DNA from 2 places in the Rhodococcus (subgen. Prescottella) soli genome. Region 1 is predicted to be linked to the other one. Evidence: riboswitches for the same ligand, from Rfam matches in the RefSeq annotation. Region 1 holds a riboswitch; the other holds the start of a gene.
The links. Region 1 has a riboswitch for cyclic di-AMP ahead of ABI214_RS24520 (C40 family peptidase). Riboswitches for the same ligand answer to the same signal wherever they lie in the genome.
Positions count from the first base shown of each region.

Region 2: another riboswitch for cyclic di-AMP. It lies ahead of ABI214_RS08885 (resuscitation-promoting factor Rpf1 domain-containing protein); the one in region 1 lies ahead of ABI214_RS24520 (C40 family peptidase).

Region 1 covers NZ_CP157276.1:5,257,959-5,265,160, reverse strand. The annotation lists gene ABI214_RS24535 (glycosyltransferase family 4 protein) at 1-535, opposite strand, end outside; gene ABI214_RS24530 (peptidase MA family metallohydrolase) at 579-1,862, opposite strand; gene ABI214_RS24525 (NlpC/P60 family protein) at 2,041-3,093, opposite strand; gene ABI214_RS24520 (C40 family peptidase) at 3,325-3,915, opposite strand; cyclic di-AMP (ydaO/yuaA leader) riboswitch at 3,931-4,096, opposite strand; gene ABI214_RS24515 (DEDD exonuclease domain-containing protein) at 4,483-6,285, shown strand; gene ABI214_RS24510 (Lrp/AsnC family transcriptional regulator) at 6,294-6,569, shown strand; gene trpD (anthranilate phosphoribosyltransferase) at 6,597-7,202, opposite strand, start outside.
Region 2 covers NZ_CP157276.1:1,881,865-1,889,066, forward strand. The annotation lists gene ABI214_RS08860 (signal peptidase I) at 96-1,877, opposite strand; gene ABI214_RS08865 (SipW-dependent-type signal peptide-containing protein) at 1,885-2,472, opposite strand; gene ABI214_RS08870 (hypothetical protein) at 2,721-3,350, opposite strand; gene ABI214_RS08875 (hypothetical protein) at 3,466-3,705, shown strand; gene ABI214_RS08880 (YccF domain-containing protein) at 3,717-4,121, shown strand; cyclic di-AMP (ydaO/yuaA leader) riboswitch at 4,459-4,601, shown strand; gene ABI214_RS08885 (resuscitation-promoting factor Rpf1 domain-containing protein) at 4,609-5,256, shown strand; gene ABI214_RS08890 (hypothetical protein) at 5,328-5,516, opposite strand; gene ABI214_RS08895 (helicase-associated domain-containing protein) at 5,577-7,202, shown strand, end outside.

The sequences.
Region 1 (7,202 bases):
CCGGATCGGGACGGAACACGTCCGTGTCGACACCGGACGGAAGATGCTCGAGGGCCGCGTGCGGTCCGAACGCCGACGCGAACCGCCCGCGCGTGTACTTGCTCACGTACGTGACGGTGTCGGTGTGCTCGCCGATGCGTCGCAGGGCCTGGCGTGCGCCGGGCAGCATCGACCACCCCACCTCGTGGCCGTGCGTCGACGCGATCACCCGTCGGGCCCCTGCCCGGCGGACCGTCGGCGCGAGCAGCGCCAGCGGCGCGGCGGCACCGAACCACACGTTGTCGCACTGGTACTTCTCGACGAGCTTCGCGGCACGGCGGGCGACGAACGGGGTCGGCACCATCAGTGTCGTGGGGTGGCGGACCACCTCGTACGGCTGCTCGGCGTCGAATCGGATGTGACTGTCGCCGCGCCAGCGCGGGGCGTAGACCACCAGGTCGTCGGCGGGCAGCTGGGCGGCAAAGGTGTGCAGGTACGACTGGATCCCACCGGGCCGTGGTGGAAAATCGTTCGTCACCAACAGGGTTCGACGCATGTGTCCACCGTAGGTGCCGAAGCCACCACCCCGGGAACCAGGGTCACGCCAGCTGCTTCTCGACCCAGGTCCCCCACCCCTGGACCAACGCGTCGGTGCCGATGCCCAGCGCGTCACGGATCCGGGCGTCGAGCTGGTCCGCCGACGCCCGCCCCTGCGCCAGGTCCCGGTACAGCGAGTCCAGCCGCTCCTCCCCGTACTCGCTGGCGACGAATGCGGCCAGCGACCAGGAGGATTCGTAGGCCCGGCGCGCGGTGTCGCCCCCGGCTCCGAAGTCCGCGTCCGTCGGCAAGGCCGTCGGCGGACCGTGGGCGGCCACCGCGGCCGCCAGCGTCGGCGCGAGCGCGCCGAACGTCGCTTCGATGCCGCGGTAACCGACGTAGTCGGCGTACCCCTCGAGGATCCACAGCGGCGACCCGTCCTGGGTGACCGTGCGTGCGGCGATGTGCGTCAGTTCGTGCCGCAGCACCGACACCCGGGTGAGGTCCGTCAGCCGGTCGGCGGCCCCGGGGCTGAACACGATCCGCTGACCGGACGCGGTCCGCGACCGCAGGTCCACCGCGTCCGAGACCGAGACGGCGGCGATGTCGGCGCCGCTGTGCGCGGTGCCGACCAGCGACGCGAACTCCTCCTGGGAGCCGGCGACCACCACGACCGCCCGACGGGACCAGTCCTGGCCCCACGCGTCGGTGACGTGAGCGACCGCCTCGCCGAGATCACCGGCGAGGCGATCGACCATCGCCGACTGTCCCGGGTGACCAAGGACGATCGACGACCGACCCTCCTCACCGGGCACGACGCGCGCGATCATCGGGCCGAAATCCCAAGGGCCTCGCCAGGTTTCACGACCGGATCCGGGAACGCCCGCGTCGCTGACGAGCTTCCACTCGTCCCCGCGGCGGGCCAGCAGGAGTGCGACGGGCTTTCGCGTCGGCTGGGCGTCGGCGCCGGCGATCGCGTACCGGAAGTACACCGTCGGCGCCCACACGTCCGACGCACCGAGTTGGTCGGCCATCGCCGACCCGACCGGGACCTCCGGGTCGAGCCCGATGTCGTAGCCGAATTCGGAGAACGGCACCTGGGACGCGTTCCGGGCGCGCCGGATCTCCGCGTCCAGGAACCCGGGCGCCGCAGCGGAATCGAACAGCCCCGGAAGCGCCGCGGTGTCACCGGACCGCACCGCCCGCGCCCACTCGTCGAGCACGGCCTGCGCACCCGCGCGGCGCCCGTCCTCGTACGGGTTGGCGACCGGCGCGGCGTCGCGAACGTCGGGCACGTCGGCCTCGTGATCGAATGCCGTCAGCGACAGCACGAGCGCCACGGCGATGCCGAGGCCCCCGAGCCCCACCCACTCCCATCGCCGCACACGCCGCTTCGGCGGGGGGCTCGAGGTGTGATCTTCAGCGGACACGACCGAAAGTGTAGGAGCCGGAAACGCGAAAGGGCCCGATACCCCTGGATATCGGGCCCATTCGCGGACCGTGTATCGGATCGACGCCGACGTTTCAGTAGCGACGCGCCCCGTAGAACGGCATCGACGCCATCGATTCGACCTTCACCGGCGTGCCGTACGTCGACGCGTGCAGGACGTTTCCGTCGCCCGCGTACAGGCCGACGTGCGACGCGTCGCTGTAGAACAGCACGACGTCGCCGGGCTGCAGCGCGCTCCGGTCGACGGGGATGCCACCCTGAGCCTGCGCCTGGCTCGACCGCGGCAAGGTCTTGCCGATCTGCCGGTACGCCCACACGACCAAGCCGGAGCAGTCGTAGGCGTCGGGTCCCGTCGCACCCCAGCTGTAGGGCTTGCCCACCTGGGTGAGACCCGCCTGCAGCGCGGCGGATCCGGATCCCGGGGTCAGGCCGGCCAGGATACGACCGGCGTCGAAGCCGGACGGGAACGACGTGCCGGCGAGCTGCGCCTGCTCGGCGCCGGTGAGCCGGTCGTACGCCGCAGTGACCGAGTCGATCTGCTTCTGCAGCTCGCTCTGCTTGCTCTGCAGCTCGTCGCTCACCACCTTGGCCTGCTCGGTGGCCGCGCGCGCCGTGTCCGCGGACACCCGCGACGCCTCCGCGGCCGCCTCGGCGTCGGTCGCAGCCGCCTTGAACTGCGAGACCGCCTTCGACGTCTCGTTCGAGATCGCGTCGAGCGCCGACATCTGGTCGAGGAGTTGCTGCGGCGAGTCACTGACCATCACCGCGAAGAGCCGGTTGGTGCGCGCGCCCTGGTAGCTGGCGGCCGCGAGTTTGTTCACCGTGGGCCGGAACTGATCCATCCGAGCCTGTGCGGCTGCGAGAGCATCTCGGTCACCCGCGAGGCGGGCTTCGGCGTCGCGCTGCGCCGTCTGCTTGCCGTCCAGGTCGATCTGCGCGTCGTGCAGGGCCTCGGTGGTGCGTTCGGATTCGCGCGACAGCTCGGCGAGCCGCTCCAATGCCTCGGTCGGGTTGTTCACGACGGGGTCTGCGCCGGCCGAGGCGGCGGGCAGTCCGACGAGGGTCAGGGAGAGGACTCCCGTCGCCAGGGCAGTACACATCGAGCGCTTCATCTTCTGCGAGGGCACAGCAGCGCGACTCTCCGTTTCTGGATTCGTCTCCACCACACAGACCGGCGATGGGTTCCGCAAGGTCTCGAACAGGTTACGGAATGGCATATGTCCGTGTCTACTTCGGAGTCGGACAAATCGCGCATCGTCGTGAATGCCACAAACCACGCACGAAAAACGCCCGCAAATGCACGCGGGGCGGTCCCGACCGATGTCGGAACCGCCCCGCCCGCAAGAACTCCTAGCGCATCACGCGTAACGACGCGCGCCGTCGAAGGGCATCGACGAGACCGGAGCCATCTTCACCGGCTGACCCGCGGTCGACGCGTGGATGACGTTGCCGTTACCGGCGTAGATGCCGGAGTGGCTGCCGCCGTAGAACGAGATCACGTCGCCGATCTGGAGAGCGTCGCGCGAGACCGGGACACCTGCGGCGGCCTGGTCGTAGCTGGTGCGCGGGAGGCTCAGGCCGACCTGCTTGTAGGCCCACTGCACCAGACCCGAGCAGTCGAACGCGTCCGGGCCGGCCGCGCCGTACACATAGGGGGCGCCGAGCTTGCTCTCGGCAGCCTTGAACGCCTTCTCCCCCACGCTCATCACGGGTGCGGCCACAGGAGCGGGCAGCGCAGCGGCACTTCCCGTGCCGATGCCCTGCGTCACGGACGCGATCGCGGCGTCCACCTGAGCCTGCGTGACACCGGGAACCTCGACGGTGCCGACACCCGGGACGTTGATCGCGTCGGCCAGCGCCGGCGCTGCGGTGACCGTGACCGCTCCGACGGCGAGAGCGCCGGCAACGGCTGCGCGTCGCGCGGAACGCTTGAAAGTAGATGACGCCACGAGAAAGGGAACTCCGTTTCTTCCGTTCGTCCGCCGACCGAGTTAGCTGACGGGTTCGGGCTGGGAAGATCAGCCCTACCCGCCGACACCGCTTGCGCGGCTTCGACGGGATTCACCCCAGAGAAACTTGGGTTCCCGGCACGTCGCCCCCGAGGAGGCTTCGATTAGGCGGGCCCAGCGATGCCGCTCCGGGTGGGGCGGCAGACTCCGCTAGGTCTCGAGAAGATTACGAAAGCGCATCCGTCATGTCGATTCCAACGCGCGGAATTCGCCGCGTTCGCCCGTTTTGTCCGCCTTCGGCGCGGATCGGGCGACGCGAGATCACGACCGGATAACAAGCGGTTCGGTTTCACCGCGCCCCGGGGCGCCCCGGCGACGCCGCGGCGATCGGGACCCGACCGGCCGCGGTCGGCGTCGGCACTGGTCACCACCACTTCCGCCCGCGCGCCCGGCGGATCCACACCGCACCGCCGGGCCGCTCCCGGAGTCCCGCACACGGCGTCGAAACCGCTCTCGCACAACAGAGATCGCGAACCCCGCAGGCGTGGACGCGAAAGTCGAATTGTGATGCTCGTCTCTTCCCCGCGAAACAGGGTCCAAGGGCCCTGTCGGTGGACGGCCCTAGTGTCTCGTGACGTGAGTTCACCGCGCACCGCCCGCTCGACCGACGACGGTCAACTGACCTTCGACGAACTGGATGCCCCGCTGCGCGACACCACTTTCGTCGTCGTCGACCTCGAGACCACCGGCGGCAGCGCCGATTCCGACGCCATCACCGAGATCGGGGCGGTCAAGGTCCGGGGCGGCGAGATCCTCGGCGAACTGGGCACCCTCGTCGACCCCGGACGAGCGATCCCGCCGTACATCGTGGAGATCACCGGCATCACGACGGCGATGGTGCGCGGGGCCCCGCGGATCGACACCGTCCTGCCGACCTTCCTCGAGTTCGCCCGCGGGGCGGTGCTGGTCGCCCACAACGCCGGATTCGACGTCGGCTTCCTCAAGGCCGCTGCCGCCCGCGCCGGGATCCCCTGGCCCCGTTTCCAAGTGCTCTGCACCGTCAAGCTCGCCCGCCGGGTGCTCAGCCGGGACGAGGCTCCCTCGGTGAAGCTGTCGGCGCTCGCGACGCTGTTCGGCGCCGACACGACGCCGACACACCGCGCCCTCGACGACGCCCGGGCCACCGTCGACGTCCTCCACGCCCTCATCGGCCGCGTCGGTAACCAGGGCGTGCACAGCCTGCCCGAACTCCTCGACTACCTGCCGCGCGTGTCGGCGGAGCAGCGCGCCAAGCGCACGCTCGCGAGCAATCTGCCCCGCACTCCGGGTGTCTATCTCTTCCGCGGGCCGTCCGACGAGGTGCTGTACGTCGGGACGGCCGTGGATCTGCGCCGGCGCGTCCGCACCTACTTCACCGGCTCCGAGACGCGCGGACGTATGAAGGAGATGGTCGCGCTCGCCACCCGGCTCGACCACGTCGAGTGCGCGCACGCACTCGAGGCCGGCGTTCGGGAGCTACGTCTGCTCAGCGCGCACGTGCCGCCGTACAACCGGCGATCGAAGTTCCCGATGCGCGGATGGTGGGTCACCCTCACCGCGGAGACGTTTCCGCGCCTCTCCGTGGTCCGTACGCCCACCGCGGACTCGCTGGGCCCGTTCCGGTCCCGGACCGACGCCACCGACGCGGCGCTGACCGTCGCCGAGTTCTGCGGACTGCGGACCTGTACGACGCGGATCGGGAAGGGACAGCGGCACGGACCGAAGTGCCCGCCCCGCGAGATCGGCGGCTGCCCCGCGGTCGCCGACGACGAGGAGGGGTACAGGATCGCCCCCGACCTCGCGCGGGCACTGATTCGGGGCGAGGACGACACGCCGCTGCGGCACATGCGCGCACGCGTCGAGGAGCTCGCGGCCGCCGAACTGTTCGAGAGCGCGGCCCGGTTGCGCGACCGCGGGGCGGCCCTCGGGCTCGCCCTGCGCCGCATGCAGCGCCTGGCGGCACTCGCCGCCGTCGACGAACTGATCGCCGCCCGCCGCGCCGCCGAGGGCGGCTGGGAGGTCGCCGTCATCCGTTCCGGACGCCTGGCGGCCGCCGGCGTCGCCCGGCGCGGCATTGCCCCCATGCCGGTCGTCGAGGCGCTGGTCGCATCCGCCCAGACCGTCCTGCCCGACGCGACGCCCCTGCGGGGCGCCTCGCCCGAGGAACTGGCGGTCATCGCCCGTTGGCTCGACGGCGACGGCGTGCGGATCGTCCGGACGAGCCACGGCTGGTGCGAGCCCGCCCACGGGGCCGGGTCCTGGGAGCCCTGGTGCACGCTCGCGCGGGCCGCGCAACCGCCTACTGTGTTGATCGAACGTCAGCACAGTTAAGGAGCGACATGATCAACGCGATCGTCCTGATCCACGCCGAGGCCGACCGGATCCCGGAGACCGCGCAGGCGGTGGCCGACCTCGACGGGGTGTCCGAGGTCTACTCGTGCGCAGGCGACATCGACCTGATCGCGATCGTGAAGGTCCGCGACCACGCGCAGATCGCGGAGGTCGTCACCGAGCGCATCAACAAGGTGGCGGGCGTCATCAAGACCGCGACCCACATCGCGTTCCAGTCGTACTCGAGCGCGGACGTCGAGGCGGCCTTCTCGATCGGCGAGTAGGACCGCCCCCGACCGCGCGTGCCGGGCTCAGCGGGGGGCGGCCGCCAGTTCGACGGTCAATGCCGCCCACCGCTCGAGCAGGGCCGCGGCCGCCCCGGAGTCGATCGCGTGGGCGGCCTTGGCCAAACCGGCGGTCAGCGACTCCTCCAGACCCTTCTCGAGGCCGTCGAAGGCGGCGATCGCGCCGGCCGCGTTCAGCAGCACCGCGTCGCGGACCGGGCCCGCGTCGCCGGCGAAGATCCCGCGCGCGACCCTGGCGTTGTCGGAGGCGTCACCGCCCCGCAGGGCGTCGAGCGACACCCGGGCGATACCGAGGTCGGTCGGATCCAGCTTCTGCATGGTGACGGCGCCCCCGGACACCACGTGCACGACGGACGTGGTCGACGTGGTCAGCTCGTCGAGGCCGTCGTCGCCCCGCACCACCAGCGCGGAGTTGCCGCGCTCGGCGAGGACGCCCGCGATCACCTCGATCAGGTCCTCGAATGCGCAGCCGATGAGTCCGGCGCGCGGGCGAGCCGGGTTGGTCAGCGGGCCGAGGACGTTGAACACCGTCGGGATACCGATCTCCTTGCGCGGCGCTCCCGCGAACCGCAACGCGGGGTGGAAGACTGGCGCGAAGCAGAAGCCGATGCC
Region 2 (7,202 bases), 2.1 Mb from region 1:
CAGTCGAACGACGATGCATTGATCGCGAGCTTCTGCACAAAGAGAAGCGGGGCACGATCGACTCTGTGTCGATCGTGCCCCGCTTCGAGGCTCGTCTACTTGATCAGTGCGGCGATCTTGGCCGGCACGGTCGCCGAGATCGGGTCGACGGGAACAGCGCTCCACGTACCCGATGTAACTCGGTAGATCGTCTGGCCGTCCACGATCCACAGTGTGTCGCCCGACGAATCCCACTGCACGGTGGCATCTTCCGAGACCGGCCTGGAGAACACGACTTCACCGGACGAATCCTGGACAACAGCGTTCGTCCCGGACTTCCCTGCGACATAAGTCCCCGAGGGCGACTCCTGCGCACTTGCCGGCCGCGGTGCGGTCGTAGTCGTCGTTGTGGCGGTGGTTGCCTCCGCCGTAGTCGACGTCGCTGACGTCGTGGCGGTGGTCGTGGTCGGGTTCGTCGCGCTGGTCGTCGACTGCGGAGCCGTCGTGGTCGTCGGGCTCGTAATCGTGGTCGTCGGGCTCGTAGTCGTGGTCGTGGTCGTGGTCGTCGGAGCCGTAGTCGTGGTTGTCAGACTCGGAGTCATCGTGGTGGTCGTCGTGGGCGTCACAGACGACTCGTTCGTCGCAAGAGTCTCCGCAGATGGAACACCACGAGCATCGACGCCCAAGGCATCGATCCCTGCACTCGCCGCGCCCATGCCACCATAGATATCGTTCTCGAAGGGCGGATTGTCCTGGTTGTTCGCACCGCCCGAGCAGTACGTATCCAGTGCGGCACCGGACCAGATGCCCTGCCCCTTCCAGCCAGTCGACACAGCGTTCGGGCTACCTGTGGGCCCGTTAACCGTGTGGACCTCGACGATGTAGCCCCTGCCGGTTGTGCCCGCATTGATCTGTATCGATGTACCCGCCTGGTTCGTCGACTGGATGACTTCCGACGGGTTGTTATCACGGCGAACAACTACCCGATACGTATACGGAATGCCCAATGGGGAGTTGCCCAAGCCACTCCAGGAGAGGTTCGCTTTTCGGAGTCCGATTGAACCCGAGGTTGAGCACGAGACACTGGACACCAGCGGCGTCGGAAAGAAATTCGCTGCCGATTTGAACGAGCTTGCAGCAGTGGCGCCATCGGTGAAGGCCGCGGCTGTGCCGACCGTCGAGGCGCCGAGGGCGGTCACGCCCGCGATACCGAGCGCAATCATCGCCCGCGCCGACAGATTGCGTTGCATCGAGAATCCTTGCGTCCGGACCGATTCGGCGGGTGCTTCGTTGTCGGTGTATGCGTGCGTGACGGGTTCCAGTTCGATTGCCTCGTGCGACCCGGGGATATCGTTCCCTGCATCCGAATCCGAATCCGAATCGTCGTCCTTGCGCTTCGAACCCGGCCCGAAGGCCAGCACCATCACGCCACCGACGAGCGCGCCGCCGAGGAAGATCGCAGCCGGCGACGACAGCCACGACACCGCGTAGCCGAGACCGGGCACACTGAAGAACACCCGATCGACCTCGGTCACCGTGTACGGCGAGATGTCGGCGTCCTGGTTGGCGTCACCCTTGAGGATCAGCACCGACGTGGTGCCGTCCGAGGAGACGATCTCGTGGACGCGGTGGGTGATCCGGGTGCCCTGGTCGTTCTCGACGCTGACCACGTCACCGACCTCGAGATTGCCCGCGGGTGTGGTCTTCGACAGTGCGAGTGCGCCCGTGGGGATCTCGGGCGACATCGAGCCCGAACGGAAGATCAACGGCTTGATACCGAAGAGGAAGGACGCGGCCGCGGCGAGCACGCAGATCAGTCCAGCGATGGCGCCGACGTTGAGGGCGATCTCGCGCCCTCGCGAGCGCCCGGACCCTACCGGGTTGTCATGAATCGTCATGCGGCACTCAGGCAGTCGTGGCGTTGAAGTTGAACGAAACGTTCACCGTCTGGTTTTGCACGGAAGTCGGTGCTGCGGAGTCCAGCGCCACCTGGAAGCACAGCGTCTCGCTGGTGCCGTTGGCCAGCGTGCGCGCCGTCGGGATCAGGTTCGTCTGGCCGCCGGACACGAGTGGGAGATTATTGGCGATCACAGTGCCACCGGCGCACGTAGTCCCGTTCGAGGTACCGGTGGAGATCAACACCTTCAACTGCGGCGCCAGGGCCGAGCTCGTCGCGTTCGCCACCATCGTGTAGTTGAACTGAGTCGTACCTGTGTTCTGCACCGGCAGCGTTGCCGCGACCGAGTTACCAGGCAGCATGTTGGTCTTCGTCAGGGTCGCGAAAGCGTAGGCATCAGGGTTGCCCTGATTCCCGTTGAGCTGCAGGTCGATCGAGCCCGTCGAGAAGACGCCCGACGTCGCGGTCGCGGTGTCGCTCCAGGCAGCGAGGGTCCCGATGGCGCCCAAACCCAACACGATTCCGAGCGATGCGATGGCACGGGGGCGGCTGCCCGTTAACGCCGCGCGTGCACGCGAGCCGAACTGACGAGACATGAGGGTGTGTGCCTTCCTGCAACAGAACCGATCAGGCGCCGCCCCGCCGGGGACCTGACCGGGTACGGGTCAAGAGATGTTTACCACCCGATTGCCCATCCCCGAGGCAAAACTGGTCAATCGTCCAGTAGAAAACGGAACCGACTTGGCGCATCGCACCTTCAACGCCGAACAGGCGGCGACGGGAACATCCGGCAAGTGCCGGACCCGACAACCGCCCGTTCGTTCGCTAGTTCGGGATCGACCGATCAGGAAGCGAGGCTTCCCGTGCCGAGCGAACCGAACATGCAACCGAGAGAGCCCAGCGATCCGGTGCCGGCGCAACCGGGCTCTGTCACCGTGCCCGGGGTGAAGCCCACGGCCCACATCGGGTTCGCCTGACCGTTCTGCGTCTGGTTACCAGCGTCGGCGGGCATGCCAACGACGAGGTCGATCGTCGCGACGCCGCCGGCGGCGAGATGCACGAACCCCATGGACGTACCCGGCGCCACCGTACGAGCCTCGGTGAGCGTCACCGGGTTTCCGGCCTTGCCGTCGATGTCCACGCGTGCGGTGGCGATCATGTGCGGCGTCAGCGTGTACTCGCCCACCGCGAACCCGACGAAGCCCTCCCCACCGGACGCGTTGCGCACCTTGAAGGTCGTCTTCAGTTCTCGCCCGGGGACGAGCTCCCCCTCGTTCCAGTTGATCTTCTCCGTGCCACCCCACGTGGCGCCGCCGTCGGACGAGTACTCGACGGTCGGCGCGGGCGCGTCGGCGCGCGCGACAGCGGGGCCGGCGATCACGGCGACGGCCGCGAGGAAGAGGGCCAGCAGCACGCCGCCCAGGATCTTGGCCGGGAACGAGAGTCCCCTGGCCACGGGGGTGCGAACAGTCATGGCGCGGAGCCTAGAGGAGCGAATCTGAGCAAGCGTCCAATTTGGAAATATTGGACGGACCTCCGGATCGGAACTGCCGTGCACCACCCCGTCCCGGGTGGCCTACCGTTGTCTTGTGACGAACGAATCGAACCGCAACGACGCCGGCGCCCCCACGCAGCCCGGCAAGGGACTGTTCTACGCGGCAGTCGTCAGCTTCCTGATCGGAATCGTGGCGATCGTCGCCATCTTCTTCGTCCACTCGCTGTCCGAGGGTGATCCCGGCCTGGCGCTCTACATCCTCACGCTCGCGTGCCCGCTCGGATTCGTCCTCGCCGTCGCTTACGCTCTCCGCTCCGGCCGTCGGAGCCGCTGAAAGGGGCCACCATGCGGATTCTGCTGAACATCATCTGGCTGATCTTCGGCGGCCTGTGGCTCGCACTCGGGTACTTCCTCGCCGGTGTGGTGATGTGCATCCTCATCATCACGATCCCGTTCGGCATCGCGTCCTTCCGCATCGGCCTCTACGCGCTGTGGCCGTTTGGCAAGACCGTCATCGACAAGCCCACCGCGGGCGTGGGGTCGCTCATCGGCAACATCATCTGGCTGCTTCTGGCCGGCATCTGGCTCGCGATCGGCCACATCGTGTCGGCGATCGCGATGGCGATCACCATCATCGGCATCCCGCTGGCGATCGCCAACCTCAAGATCATCCCGGTCACGCTGATGCCGCTCGGCAAGGAGATCGTGGACGTCGGCAGCCGCAACGAGGCGCAGTGGACCGCACCCTGAACCCGTTCCGAAAAGTGGGACGGACGCCTCACAAGCGTGTGATCTCTATCACATAACGCACCGGTAACGGGGCGGTGTCGAACCGAGACCGAATCCCCCGCGGCGCGACTAGCTGGGGCTACGCCGTCTCAATCGAATTCGGCTCTCGAACAACACAAGACGCGCCGCGTTATCAACTGGTGACGTTCCGCGCCCGAACGTCGTACGGTCGTGACCGGCCGGCACCTCGGCCACATCCGGACCCACCGCGCCAAACCCCGTCCAGTGGATCCGGACGCACCCACGAACCATCCATGGACGGGGACGGGGGACCCAAGGTCCTCCGGGGAAGCAAGTCCCGACAGGGACGCCCCGCAGGCATCGGGAGAGCAATCTCCCTGGGGGTGAAGCCAGACCCGCTCCAGCCATGAGTGGTGAGGCCGGGCGACCTCTCAGCCCGAACCCGACAGCTGACCTCGCAGGCGCGTGTGGAGAGGAACCGACCGACATGAGCGGACGCCATCGCAAGCCGACTACCACCGGCCGCACCGTCGCCAAGGTCGCCGTCACCGGCGCCATCATGGGCGTGAGCGGCGTTGCCTTCGCAGGCACGGCCGCCGCGGCCCCCGATTCCGACTGGGACAAGCTCGCGCAGTGCGAGGCCGGCGGCAACTGGGGCATCAACACCGGCAACGGCTACCACGGTGGCCTGCAGTTCTCGGCCTCCACGTGGAACGGATTCGGCGGCGGCGAGTACGCCCCGACCGCCAACCAGGCCACCCGTGAGCAGCAGATCGTCGTCGCCGAGCGCGTGCTCGCCGCGCAGGGCTGGGGCGCATGGCCGTCCTGCTCCTCGCAGCTGGGCCTGAGCAGCGCCCCGTCGCAGCGCACCGCCCCGGCGGCCACCCCGGCCCCGGCGCCCGTCGTCCAGGCCCCCGCCGCCACCCCGTCCGGTCCCGCGCTCCCGCCGGAGGTCCAGGCAGTCGTCGGTGGTGTCGATGCGCTCCTCGCCCAGGCCAAGGCCAGCGGCGTCGTCATCGACCAGGGCGTCCTCGACGCGTTCCACGCCGCCAAGTCCTACGACTTCACCAAGCTGAACCTGCAGGACATCGCCGCCCCCGTGTTCCCGGGTGCCGGCAGCCTCGCGCAGAGCTGATCACGCTCGCACCCCGAACAAGGAAGAGGGCCCCTCGCCATTGGCGAGGGGCCCTCTTCGTCGTATGCGCGTCAGCGGTTGATCACGGTGTGCGGGTGCACGTAGGGCAGGGAGTCCACCGGAAGCGGGAACTCGGTCTCCTCGCCGAACGGCGAGAGGTTCCCGGCACGGCTGGACGACAACTCGGTTACCGCGTGATCTCCATCCGCAGTTTCCGGCCACCCTGGATCGACATAGCGCTTCTTCGAATTGTTAGCCACGCGCCCATTTTGGCAGGAGCGCGCGCCGGGGTACAGCCCAGGTCACTAATCTCATAGACGATGACCTCCACGCATGGCACCGAGGGCGCCCCCGAAACCGCGAACCCTGTGGTAGCACCGACGCTGACCGGCTGGTTGGGCGACCGCAAGGACGCCGAACTGACCGGCCTGTTGCGACTGCGCCCCGACCTGGCGGTGCCGCCGCCGGCGACGTGCGCGGTCCTGGCCGGACGCGCCGAACAGCGCGCGTCGGTGATGCGCGCCGCCGACTCCCTGAACACGCTCGAGTTCGGGCTGCTCGAGGTCCTCGCGCTGGAGCAGGCCGACCAGATGCCGGTCCCCCGCCGTCACCTCGACGACGCCTTCGCCGACCGCGTGCCGACCAAGACGATCGACAAGGCCCTGGCCCACCTGCGGGGCCTCGCGCTCGTGTGGGGCGACGACGAGCGCCTCCGCATCGTCCGCGCCGCGTCCGAGGCGATCCCGTGGCGCATCGGCCGCGTCCACGCCGACGCGGAGGCGATGACGGAGGACGAGATCCGGGCCGCCCTCGACGGGATCGAGCCCAGCGAGCGGGATCTGCTGACGACGCTGGCCCGGTCGTCGCCGATCGGCCGCACCCGCGACGCCGCGCCCGGCACGTCCCCCGACCGCCCGGTCCAACGTTTGCTCGCGCGCGGGTTGCTCCGCTGGATCGACGCCGAGACGGTCGAACTGCCGGCCCAGGTCGGTCAGGTGCTGCGCGGCGAGGCCGTGCACGATCCGGCGTCCCCGACGCCGCCGGCGCTGTCCGGGCGCAAGCAGAAGATCGCCGACGTCAACGCCGCCGCGGCCGGCGAGGCACTGGAACTGGTCCGGCACTGCGAGGACCTCGTCGCCGCGCTCGGCGACGCCCCGGCCCCCGCGCTCAAGGCCGGTGGTCTCGGTGTCCGCGAGTCGCGGCGGCTGTCGAAGAGCGTCGGGGTCGACGAGGCGCGCATCGGCCTGCTGCTCGAACTGCTCGCCGGTGCCGGGCTGGTCGCCAGCGGGACCCCGGACCCCGCTCCGCTGACCGACATCGACGACTACTGGGCGCCGACGGTCGCCGTCGACGGCTGGCTCAATTCGGGGACCGCCCGGCGCTGGGCGACGCTCGCCGGGGCGTGGCTGTCGCTGCCACGCCGGCCGTGGATCATCGGCAGCCGCGACGCCACCGACAAGCCGATCTCGGCGCTCTCCGAGGAGGTGCGGGCCCCGGGCGCACCGCAGGAGCGCCGACTGGTGCTCGAGCTGCTCGCCGAGGCCGGCAGCGGGAAGTCGGTGTCCGTGGGCGAGGCGAGCCGCCTGCTCGCGTGGCGGCGGCCCCGCTGGGCGGGGCGGCTGGGTCCGCACGTCGTCGAACGAACACTCGACGAGTCGCGGGCGCTGGGGCTGGTCGCGCACGGCGCCCTCAGTTCCCCGGGCAAGGCGCTGCTGCACGGCGGCGACCCCGAGGCCGAGATGGATGCGGCACTGCCGGAGCCGATCGACTACGTGCTCGTGCAGGCCGACCTCACCGTCGTCGCGCCCGGCCCCCTCGTCCCGGACCTGCTCGAGCAGATCACGCTCGTCGCCGACATCGAGTCGGCCGGCGCGGCGTCGATGTACCGGATCAGCGAGGCCAGCATCCGCCGGGCGCTCGACGCCGGGCTCACCGCGTCCGAGCTG